DNA from 4 places in the Micromonospora sp. ZG13 genome. Region 4 is predicted to be linked to each of the others. Evidence: riboswitches for the same ligand, from Rfam matches in the RefSeq annotation. Region 4 holds a riboswitch; each other region holds the start of a gene.
The links. A riboswitch is a leader RNA that binds a small molecule or an ion and turns the genes downstream of it on or off. The one in region 4 is predicted to bind cyclic di-AMP.
Positions count from the first base shown of each region.

Region 1: another riboswitch for cyclic di-AMP. It lies ahead of AC5L34_RS18710 (C39 family peptidase); the one in region 4 lies ahead of AC5L34_RS27905 (coiled-coil domain-containing protein).
Region 2: another riboswitch for cyclic di-AMP. It lies ahead of AC5L34_RS06135 (C40 family peptidase); the one in region 4 lies ahead of AC5L34_RS27905 (coiled-coil domain-containing protein).
Region 3: another riboswitch for cyclic di-AMP. It lies ahead of AC5L34_RS22330 (coiled-coil domain-containing protein); the one in region 4 lies ahead of AC5L34_RS27905 (coiled-coil domain-containing protein).

Region 1 is NZ_JCADBQ010000008.1:187,497-189,685, reverse strand. It holds gene AC5L34_RS18715 (acyltransferase family protein) at 1-97, shown strand, start outside; cyclic di-AMP (ydaO/yuaA leader) riboswitch at 452-592, shown strand; gene AC5L34_RS18710 (C39 family peptidase) at 823-1,674, shown strand; gene AC5L34_RS18705 (alpha/beta fold hydrolase) at 1,780-2,189, shown strand, end outside.
Region 2 is NZ_JCADBQ010000002.1:481,429-483,617, forward strand. It holds gene AC5L34_RS06135 (C40 family peptidase) at 1-869, opposite strand, end outside; cyclic di-AMP (ydaO/yuaA leader) riboswitch at 882-1,015, opposite strand; gene AC5L34_RS06140 (N-acetylmuramoyl-L-alanine amidase) at 1,254-2,189, shown strand, end outside.
Region 3 is NZ_JCADBQ010000012.1:58,113-60,301, reverse strand. It holds gene AC5L34_RS22330 (coiled-coil domain-containing protein) at 1-1,003, opposite strand, end outside; cyclic di-AMP (ydaO/yuaA leader) riboswitch at 1,017-1,148, opposite strand; gene AC5L34_RS22325 (cation diffusion facilitator family transporter) at 1,302-2,189, opposite strand, start outside.
Region 4 is NZ_JCADBQ010000022.1:50,886-53,074, forward strand. It holds gene AC5L34_RS27900 (YibE/F family protein) at 1-674, shown strand, start outside; cyclic di-AMP (ydaO/yuaA leader) riboswitch at 841-972, shown strand; gene AC5L34_RS27905 (coiled-coil domain-containing protein) at 976-1,992, shown strand; gene AC5L34_RS27910 (carbonic anhydrase) at 2,114-2,189, opposite strand, start outside.

The DNA.
Region 1 (2,189 bases), on a different contig from region 4:
CCCCGGCGCCTCCGGGCCGCCGCCGGGGCAGCGGGGCGACGCCGTGCCGCGTCCCCGGCCCGCCGACCACCCCGCGGCGTACGTCGACTCGCGCTGACCGCCCCGGCGCGGGCCGACCCGCCCGCGCGGCCAGCGCCCCGGGGCGGAATCCCACCCGTCGAGAAAGCCCGACCGTTTCCGTGACGCCGGTCACCGCGACGCCGAACCGGTCATCGGGCGCGGCCGGGTCGTTTCCCGCCGGGGTTTCGGGGTCGATGCCCGCCACTCGTCCCGTTGTCACCCTCGGGCGCCGGCAGAAACGGTCGTCCCATTGAGTCACGTCAGTGGTGAGGTGCCCGCAAAAATTGCGTCCCCATCAAGGTTTAAGCAGGTGGGGTGGGGTTGGCAGGGGGCGGACCGGCCAGTAATGTCGGCGCGTCCGGTGCGGTACCCGATCGTCCAGAGGCGACGCCGCACCGACCCGCCTAATCGTGAACGACGAGCCGGGGACCCAGTGCTTCGTGGGGTGAATCCGTGGGCCGCAGGCCTGTGGTAGGGCGTTCTTCCCGCCCGAATCCGTCAGCTAACCCGGTCGGCGGCGTCGGAAGGAGTTCCATCCCCGTGCAGCACCCACCCACCCCTCGGTTGTTCCGCCGTCTCCACGGCGCCGCGGTGCCCGCGCTCGCCCCTTCGCAGGTCGCGAGCTGACCGACCGGTCACCGTCCGTCGCCCGGCATCCCGGGCGCATTCCCTGAGTGGCCCACGACCCGCACGGACGCCCGTCCGCGCGGTCGGTCCGCCCTGCCCTCGGCGCGGACCGCCGGCCGCTCGCCCCCCGAGCCCGTGGAGGAAATCGTGAAGCACCACCTCAGGCGACAGCTACGTCGCCTCACGTCCGAGCGTTCGTACCAGTTGGCCGCCGCGTCCGCCGCGGCGCTCGTGCTGGCGTCGGGCACGGGCGCGCTGCTGGCCGGAGCCGACGAGGCCCCCGCCGCCGCGCAGGCCCCGGTCGCCGCGAGCGAGCCACGCGAGGACACCGCGGCCTCGCGCGGCCAGGCCCGGATCGCGACGGCCCCGTCCAGCGCGGCCCCGGCCACCGCCACCGCCACCGCCGCCCCCTCGGCCAGCGCCACCAGCACCGCCCCGGACCCGGACCTGACGCGCAAGCCGGAGCCGCCGAAGCCCCCGGCCGCGAAGAGCCTGGACTACGACTACCAGGCCCAGACCACGTTCTACAACTGCGGTCCGGCGGCCGTCCGGCACGCCCTCAGCGCCGCCGGCATCGCGCGCAGCCAGGACGCCCTCGGTGCCCAGCTGGGCACCGACCAGATGGGCACCGACTCGGCCCAGGACACCACCCGCGTGCTGAACGCGACGGTGAAGGGCGAGCCGTACCGGACCCGGATGATCCCCGGCGGCGCCGCCACCCCGGCGCAGATGGACCGGCTCCAGGCCGACGTCGTCGCGGCCATCGGTGACGGGCGGGGCGTCGTGGTGAACGTCGCGGGAAGCGCCACGGACACCGACGGCGGCTGGCACTCGTTCCCCGGCGGCCACTACATCGCCGTGGTCGGCTACCAGGACGAGGGACGGCTCGTGAAGATCGCCGACTCGGCGAACCCGGCGACCGCGTCGTACTGGATGAGCACCATCGCCCTGGCGAACTGGGCTGCCACCCGCGGCTACTCCGCCTGAGCGATCCCGACGGGCGTCGGCCCCCCACCCCGGGGGCCGGCGCCCGCTGTCGTGTCCGGGTCACGGCCCTCGCCCGGCGCCCCGGTCGGTGACAGACTGCGCGGCATGGTCGATGAATCGGGTGACCGCGACGGCCGGCGCGTGCTTCTGCTGCTGCACGGCATGGGTGCGACCGGCGACGTGTGGCTGCCCTGCGCGTCGCTGCTGGAGCGTCGCTGGGCGGGACGGTGGCTGGCGCCGGACCTCGCCGGCCACGGCTGGTCGCCGCCGCTGCCGGAGTACTCGTTCGCGGGGCTGGCCGGGCGGATCGCCGCCGGGCTGACGGCGGGCGACCGGCTCGTCGTGCTGGGGCACTCCCTCGGCGGGGTGGTCGGGCTGGCGCTCGCCGCCCGCGGCGCCGGGGTTCCGGTCGAGGCCGTGGTCGGCGTCGGCATCAAGGCGGTCTGGTCGCCGGCCGAGCTGGCGAAGGCGGGTGAGCTGGCGGCCCGTCCGGTGACCTGGTTCGCGAGCCGGGA
Region 2 (2,189 bases), on a different contig from region 4:
ACGGACGCGGTGGCCCGGCGCTGCTGCGCGGCGTTGTGCGGCAGCGAGACCCCGGCCTTCGCCCAGGCGGCGAGCATCAGGCCGGAGCAGTCGTACGAGTTCGGCCCCTCGGCGCCCCAGACGTAGGGCTTGCCGATCTGGGCACAGGCGAACTTCACGGCGGTGCCGGCCGGACCGCCGGGATAGCCGGCCGGGCACGGGGCGGGACGCAGCGGCCCGCCGCCGCCGTTGCCGTAGACGCGCAGCCGCAGCTTCTGCAACCGGTCGATCTCGGCGTTGATCTGCTTCTTCTTCGCCGCGAGCTGGGCCTCGGTGCGGCTGAGCTGGGCGACCATCTCGTCCAGCGGCGCCTTCTTCGCGGCCAGCCGGTCGCGCAGCTCGGCGACCTGCCGTACGTCCTGCTGCTGATGCTGGGCGAACCGGTCGAGCAGTTCGAGCTGCCCGACCGTCTCGCCGGGCGACCGGCTGCCCAGCAGGGCGTTGACGACGGAGACGTTCTCGCCCTTGTAGGCGCGGGCGGCCAGCGCGCCCACCTTCTCCATCGCCTGGTCGACCTGCTTCTCCAGCGGCCCGATCTGCGCGGCGAGCGCGTCGGCCTGCTTGCGCCTGGCGGCCAGGTCCTGCCGGGTGGCGTTGTGCCGTTCGATGACCGGTTCGAGCTTGTTCCAGTCCTCGTCGATCTGCCGCTCGATCTCGGCGACCGTCGGTTCGGCGTGGGCCGCCGTAGCGCCGCCGGTCAGGACGACGGCGAACGCGGCCAGGGCGGCGAGGGCGGTGGTGCAGCGGTACCAGCGTGGGCGCGGCGCAGCCGTCGTCGGATCGGCCGGGGCCGACCGGACCGACGGTGGCCGCGGGGCATGGTGTGCCACCGGGTTCCGTACTCCTTCTTCCGGACCGCCTACCGGGTTAGCTGACGGGTTCGGGCGGGAAGGGGCGCCCTACCGCAGGGACTGCGGATTCACCCCGGGTACCTGGGTCCCCGGCTCGCTCGTGAGCGACTCGGCGGTGTCGGACCGTCACCGCCCTGGGTGGACGGATTGTCACCGGCCGACGAATGACCAGAGTAGAGACGACCGTTATCGATCCGCAACCCTCCGGGCGGTGACACTCCGTACTCACCAGGACCCGGCGGATCCGCAACCCGGAGGACGAAGATTTTCTTCCTTCTGAAGTGTCTGACGGAAAGGTATTGACCGGAGGCGGTGGACGGGGCGAAGGTGGCCCCACCTTTGCCCGCCCGAACTGGGGGTCTGATGCACCTGTCAGCGACATCGAGGAGCAGACGCGTCCTGCTGGCCGCCGCCGTGGCCGCCGCCCTGGCGGCGACGCCGCTCACCGCCGCCGGATCCGCCGCCGCGGCGCCGACGACCGACCGGCAGCAGCAGTACGCCGCCGCGGCGGCCGAGTACGGCGTGCCGGAGAGCGTCCTGCTCGGGGTCTCCTACCTGCAGTCCCGCTGGGACACCAACGCCGGCACGCCGAGCACCAGCGGCGGGTACGGACCGATGCACCTCACCGACGCCGAGCACGTCGCCGCCTCCGGCGGCACCCACCACGACGAGGGAACCGAGGACCCGCGCGGGGACGACTCCCGCCGGTCCCTGGCCGAGGCCCACGAGCCGCCGGCCGCCGCCCCGCCCGCCGAGGCGGCACTCCGTACGGTCGACGCCGCCGCGGAGCTGACCGGCGCCAGCGAGGAGGCGCTGCGCACGGACGTCACGACGAACATCCGGGGCGGCGCGGCGCTGCTGGCCGCGTACCAGAAGGAGATCGGCGCCCCGGTCGGCGCCGGCACCGACCCCGCGGCCTGGTACGGCGCGGTGGCCCGATACTCCGGCGCGGACAGCGCCGACGCCGCGGCGGCCTTCGCCGACGAGGTGTACGCCACCATCGCCACGGGCGACAGCCGGCTGACCGACGACGGGCAGCGGGTCACGCTCGCCGGCAGCGCGGTCCGGCCGGAGCGCTCCTGGCTGGACCGGCTGCGCCTGCGCAAGCTCGCCCGGCCCGACGGCCTGGAGTGCCCGAGCGACATCTCCTGCGAGTGGATTCCGGCCCCCTACCAGCAGTACGGCCCCACGCTCGGCGACTACGGCAACCACGACCTGGGGAACCGGCCCGTCGAGCAGAAGATCGAGTACATCGTCATCCACGACACCGAGGGCTACTTCGGTCCCAGCGTCAACCTG
Region 3 (2,189 bases), on a different contig from region 4:
CGCTGCTCGGCAGCCAGATCTGCCGGTACCAGATCACGTAGAGCACGGCGAGCCGGTCGGCGTTGCGCACGTAGAACGCCGCCAGGTTGTTGCCGTACGTCCGGTCACCGCCGGTGGCGTCGCCGCCGAAGCCGCCCTTCTGGGCCGCGAAGTCGCACGCCCGGCCCTTCGGGTGCTCGCCGGAGCCGCCGGGGCGGTAGCAGGAGACGTAGCGGGTGAAGCCCGCCGCCTTGGCCTGGTTGAGCGCGTGTAGCGTGCGCGGCGTGATGCAGCCGTTGGCGGGGGTGGGGTCGTTGACGCTGCACGACTCGCGCGGCCAGGAGCCGTCGGAGTTGCGTGGCGCCGCCTTCGCCGTCTTGCTGGAGGTGCCGCCCGGCGAGCCGCCCCCGCCCGCGGACTGTCGCTGTTGCTGCTTCTGGTTGGCGACCGTCAGCGCCCGTTCGGCCTGCTCCTTGCGCTTGGCCATCACGGTGACCTGCTTGCGCTGCTCCCGGATCTCGCCGTCCAGGGCGAGCTTCGTGCGCGCGGCCTCGTCCCGGGTCTGCTGGAGCTCGCGCAGGGCCCGGTCCTCCTTGGCGGCCACCGCGTCGAGGGCGGCGGCGCGGTCCATGAAGCCGTCCGGCGAGCCGCTGTTGAGCAGGGCGGACGCCACGCTGAGCCGGCCGGTGCGGTAGGCGGCCCCCGCGATCTCGCCGACCTTGGCGCTGCGCGCCGTCAGCTCGACCTCGGTGGTCTTGAGCTGGGCGGCGAGCTGCTGCTGCCGTTTGGCCGACGTGGCGAGGGCGCGCTTGGCGTCGAGGTAGCCCTTGCTGGCGGCCTCGAGTTGGGCCCGCAGGGCGGGCGTGCCGCCCTCCTCGTCCTGGCCGGGGGCGGCGGCGAGCAGGCCGGCGCGGGTGGCGGCCGCCGCCGGGGCGGCGGTGACCGGGGCCACCGCGGCGCCGAGGGCGAGCATCGTGGTGATCAGGGCCGCCGTCCGGGCGGCACGTCGTCGTACAGGTGCCATCACTGGCATACGCGTGTCCTTCCGTCAGCCGCCGACCGGGTTAGCTGACGGGTTCGGGACGGAAGATCCCTACCGCTGACGCGGATGCACCCCACGAACATGGTTCCCCGGTTCGCCCCGCCGGGCGATTAGGCGGCGGCCACCGCCGGCACCGGTGGGTGCCGCCTGGCGGAGGCCGAAGCCGAGCCTACCGGTGCCGGTGTGACTGCTGCAGCGCAGGTGACGCACGGTGCATGTCCACTAACAGTCAAATCCGGCATAAGGCAACAATACTCTCCCAGATTTAAGGTTGTCCTCATTACCACTCGACCGCCCCGCAAGCCCCTGGCGACGCTCCCGGCTCGATCTGCAACGTGGCGTGCTCGATCTGGAAGTCGTCGTGCAGGGCGGCCCGGGCGGCGCCCAGCACCGCGCCGACCTCCGCGTCGGGTGTCATGGTCAGGTGCGCCGAGGCCACCTCCATCCCGGAGGTCAGCGTCCAGACGTGCAGGTCGTGCACCTCGGCGACGCCGGGCACGGCGGCCAGCCGGTCGTGCACGGCCGTGACCTGGAGGTGCTCCGGCGCGGCCTGGACCAGGATGCGCAGCGCCGCCCGCCCGAGCCGCCAGGTGCGCGGCAGGATGAACAGCCCGATCGCGACGGCCACCAGCGGGTCGGCCCACCACCAGCCGGTGGTGGTGATCAGCAGGGCCGCCGCGATCACGCCGAGTGACCCCAGCAGGTCGCCGAGGACCTCCAGGTACGCGCCGTGGACGTTGATGCTCTCCTTCGCCCCCGAGCGCAGCAGGGCGAAGGCGCCGATGTTGGCGAGCAGGCCGAGTACGGCGACCACCAGCATCGGGCCGGCCAGCACCTCCGGCGGGTCGCCGAAGCGGCGTACCGCCTCGATCACGACGTAGACCGCGACGCCGGAGAGCAGCACGGCGTTGGCCAGGGCGGCGAGCACCTCCAGCCGGTAGAGGCCGAACGTGCGCTGCGGATCGCCGCCCGCCCGCCGGGTCGCCGAGATCGCGGCGAGCGCCATGCCGATGCCGAGCACGTCGGTGAACATGTGCCCGGCGTCGCTGAGCAGGGCCAGCGAGCCTGTCCGGAAGGCGGCCACCGCCTCCACCACCATCAGGCCGGCGAGCAGACCGAACGCCGCCCAGAGCCGGCCCCGGTGGCGGTGTGCGGCGTTCGCCACCGA
Region 4 (2,189 bases):
TCGGCACGTTGGGCAGCCTGGTGCTGACCGGCGTCCTCGGCACCATCGCCACCGCCGCGGCCCACCTGACCGGCTTCGGCTCCGAGGACGCCACCACGCTGTCGATGTACCAGGCCGACGTCGACCTGCACGGGCTGCTGCTGGCCGGCATCATCATCGGCTCCCTCGGGGTGCTCGACGACGTCACGGTCACCCAGGCCGCCACCGTCACCGAACTGGCGCACGCCAACCCGGGACTGTCCCGCAGGCAGCTCTACCGGGCGGCGACCCGGGTCGGGCGGGCGCACATCGCCTCGACGGTGAACACGATCGTGCTGGCGTACGCCGGCGCCTCGCTGCCGGTGCTGCTCCTGCTCACCGCCGACTCGCGGGCGGTGACCCAGCTTCTCACCAGCGAGTTCCTCGCCCAGGAGATCGTCCGCAGCGCGGTCGCCACCCTGGGGCTGATCGCCGCCGTGCCGCTGACCACCGGCCTGGCGGCCCTGGTGACCACGGCGGGCCGGCGGGCCGGGGAGCCCACCGACCGCGAGGCCGCCGCGCCCGCGCCGACGCCCCGGCCGGCGGCCGACCGGTCCGAGGCGCTGGAGGCGCTCAGCGGACCGCGCGGAGACACGCCGTCCGCCGCCCCCGCCGGATGGCCCGACCAGAACAGGAGAACGGACACCGCATGGTGACACTCCTCTGCGTGACGGATCATGGTTCCCGCCCTGATAGACGCGTCACTGGTCACCGTCAGCCATTACGAAATAACGCATTTAGTCGGCTTAGGGACGTAGATCCCCGGGAGTGCTCTCGGGTAACCTCGCTGCCGGTCACCGCCGAAGGCGCGCAGCGGCGCCTGCGGTGCCGCCGCCCAATCGCCGCCAGGCGAGCCGGGGACCCAGGCACGTGGGGTGAATCCGCGACAGCGGTAGGGGCCACTTCCGCCCCGAACCCGTCAGCTAACCCGGTCGGCGGTCGACGGAAGGGAAAACTGTGACGGCACCCCTACGCCGCTGGTTGACGCCCGTGGTGGCCGTACTCGCCGCCCTGGCGGTCTTCGCCGGGCCTCTCCCGGCGGTGGCCGCGCCCACCCCACCCAAGCCCTCCGGCCACGGCGACGACGAGCCCAAGCTGCTCGACGACCTGATCGAGGCCCGCAACCGGTCCTATGTGCAGGCCAAGGCGAAGCTGGAGAAGTCGAAGAAGCGCCAGCTCGAACTGGCTCTGGAGGTCAACCGGGCACAGGCCGAGCTGAACGCGCTGGCGCCGCAGGTCAGTCAGATCGCCGCCCAGTCCTACCGGACGGGACGGATCGGCGCGGTGTCGATGCTGCTGGACACCGCCAGCCCCGACTCGTTCGTCAAGCGTGCCGCCGCCCTCGACGAGCTGAACCTGGTCAACTCCAAGAAGCTCGCCGAGGTGAACGCGGTCAAGAACCGCGCCGAGCAGGCGAAGCTGGCGCTCGACGCCGAGGTCCGCGAGCAGCAGAAGCTGACGAACGAGATGGCGCGCGGCAAGCGGGAGGCGGAGAAGGCACTCGCGCTGGTCGGCGGCAGGGGTCTGACCAGTGGCAAGGTGGTCGCCACCTCGCCGGTGGCGAAGATCGCGCCGGGACGTACGGCCGACGGCGACTGGAAGCCCCTGGGGTGCACCGAGGACGACCCCACCACCTCCGGCTGCATCACCGCGCGCACGCTGCACATGTACAAGGAGGTCAAGCGGGTCGGCTTCAACCGGTTCGTCGGCTGTTACCGCTCCGGCGGGCCGTACGAGCATCCGAAGGGCCGGGCCTGCGACTGGTCGTTGCAGAGGAGCGGCTTCTCTCCCTGGCACAACGACGACACCTACATGTACGGCAACAACCTGACCGCGTTCCTGGTCCGCAACGCCGACCGGCTCGGCATCTACTACGTGATCTGGAACCGGCAGATCTGGTTCCCGGCGACGGGCTGGAGTTCCTACAGCGGCCCGTCGAACCACACCGACCACGTGCACGTGTCACTGCTCTAGCCGCCCGCCCACGGGCCGGCGAAGCCGGGACCGACACAGGGCCGCCCCCGCCGGACGCGGGAGCGGCCCTGTGTCGTCGTGCGGCCCGACGACGACCGGTCGGGACGGGTCGGCGGGAGGATCAGGCGGCGCTGGCGGCCGGCTCCGGCGCGTCGACCGTACGGGCGGGCACGGCGGCCACCGTCCGCACCTCGCCG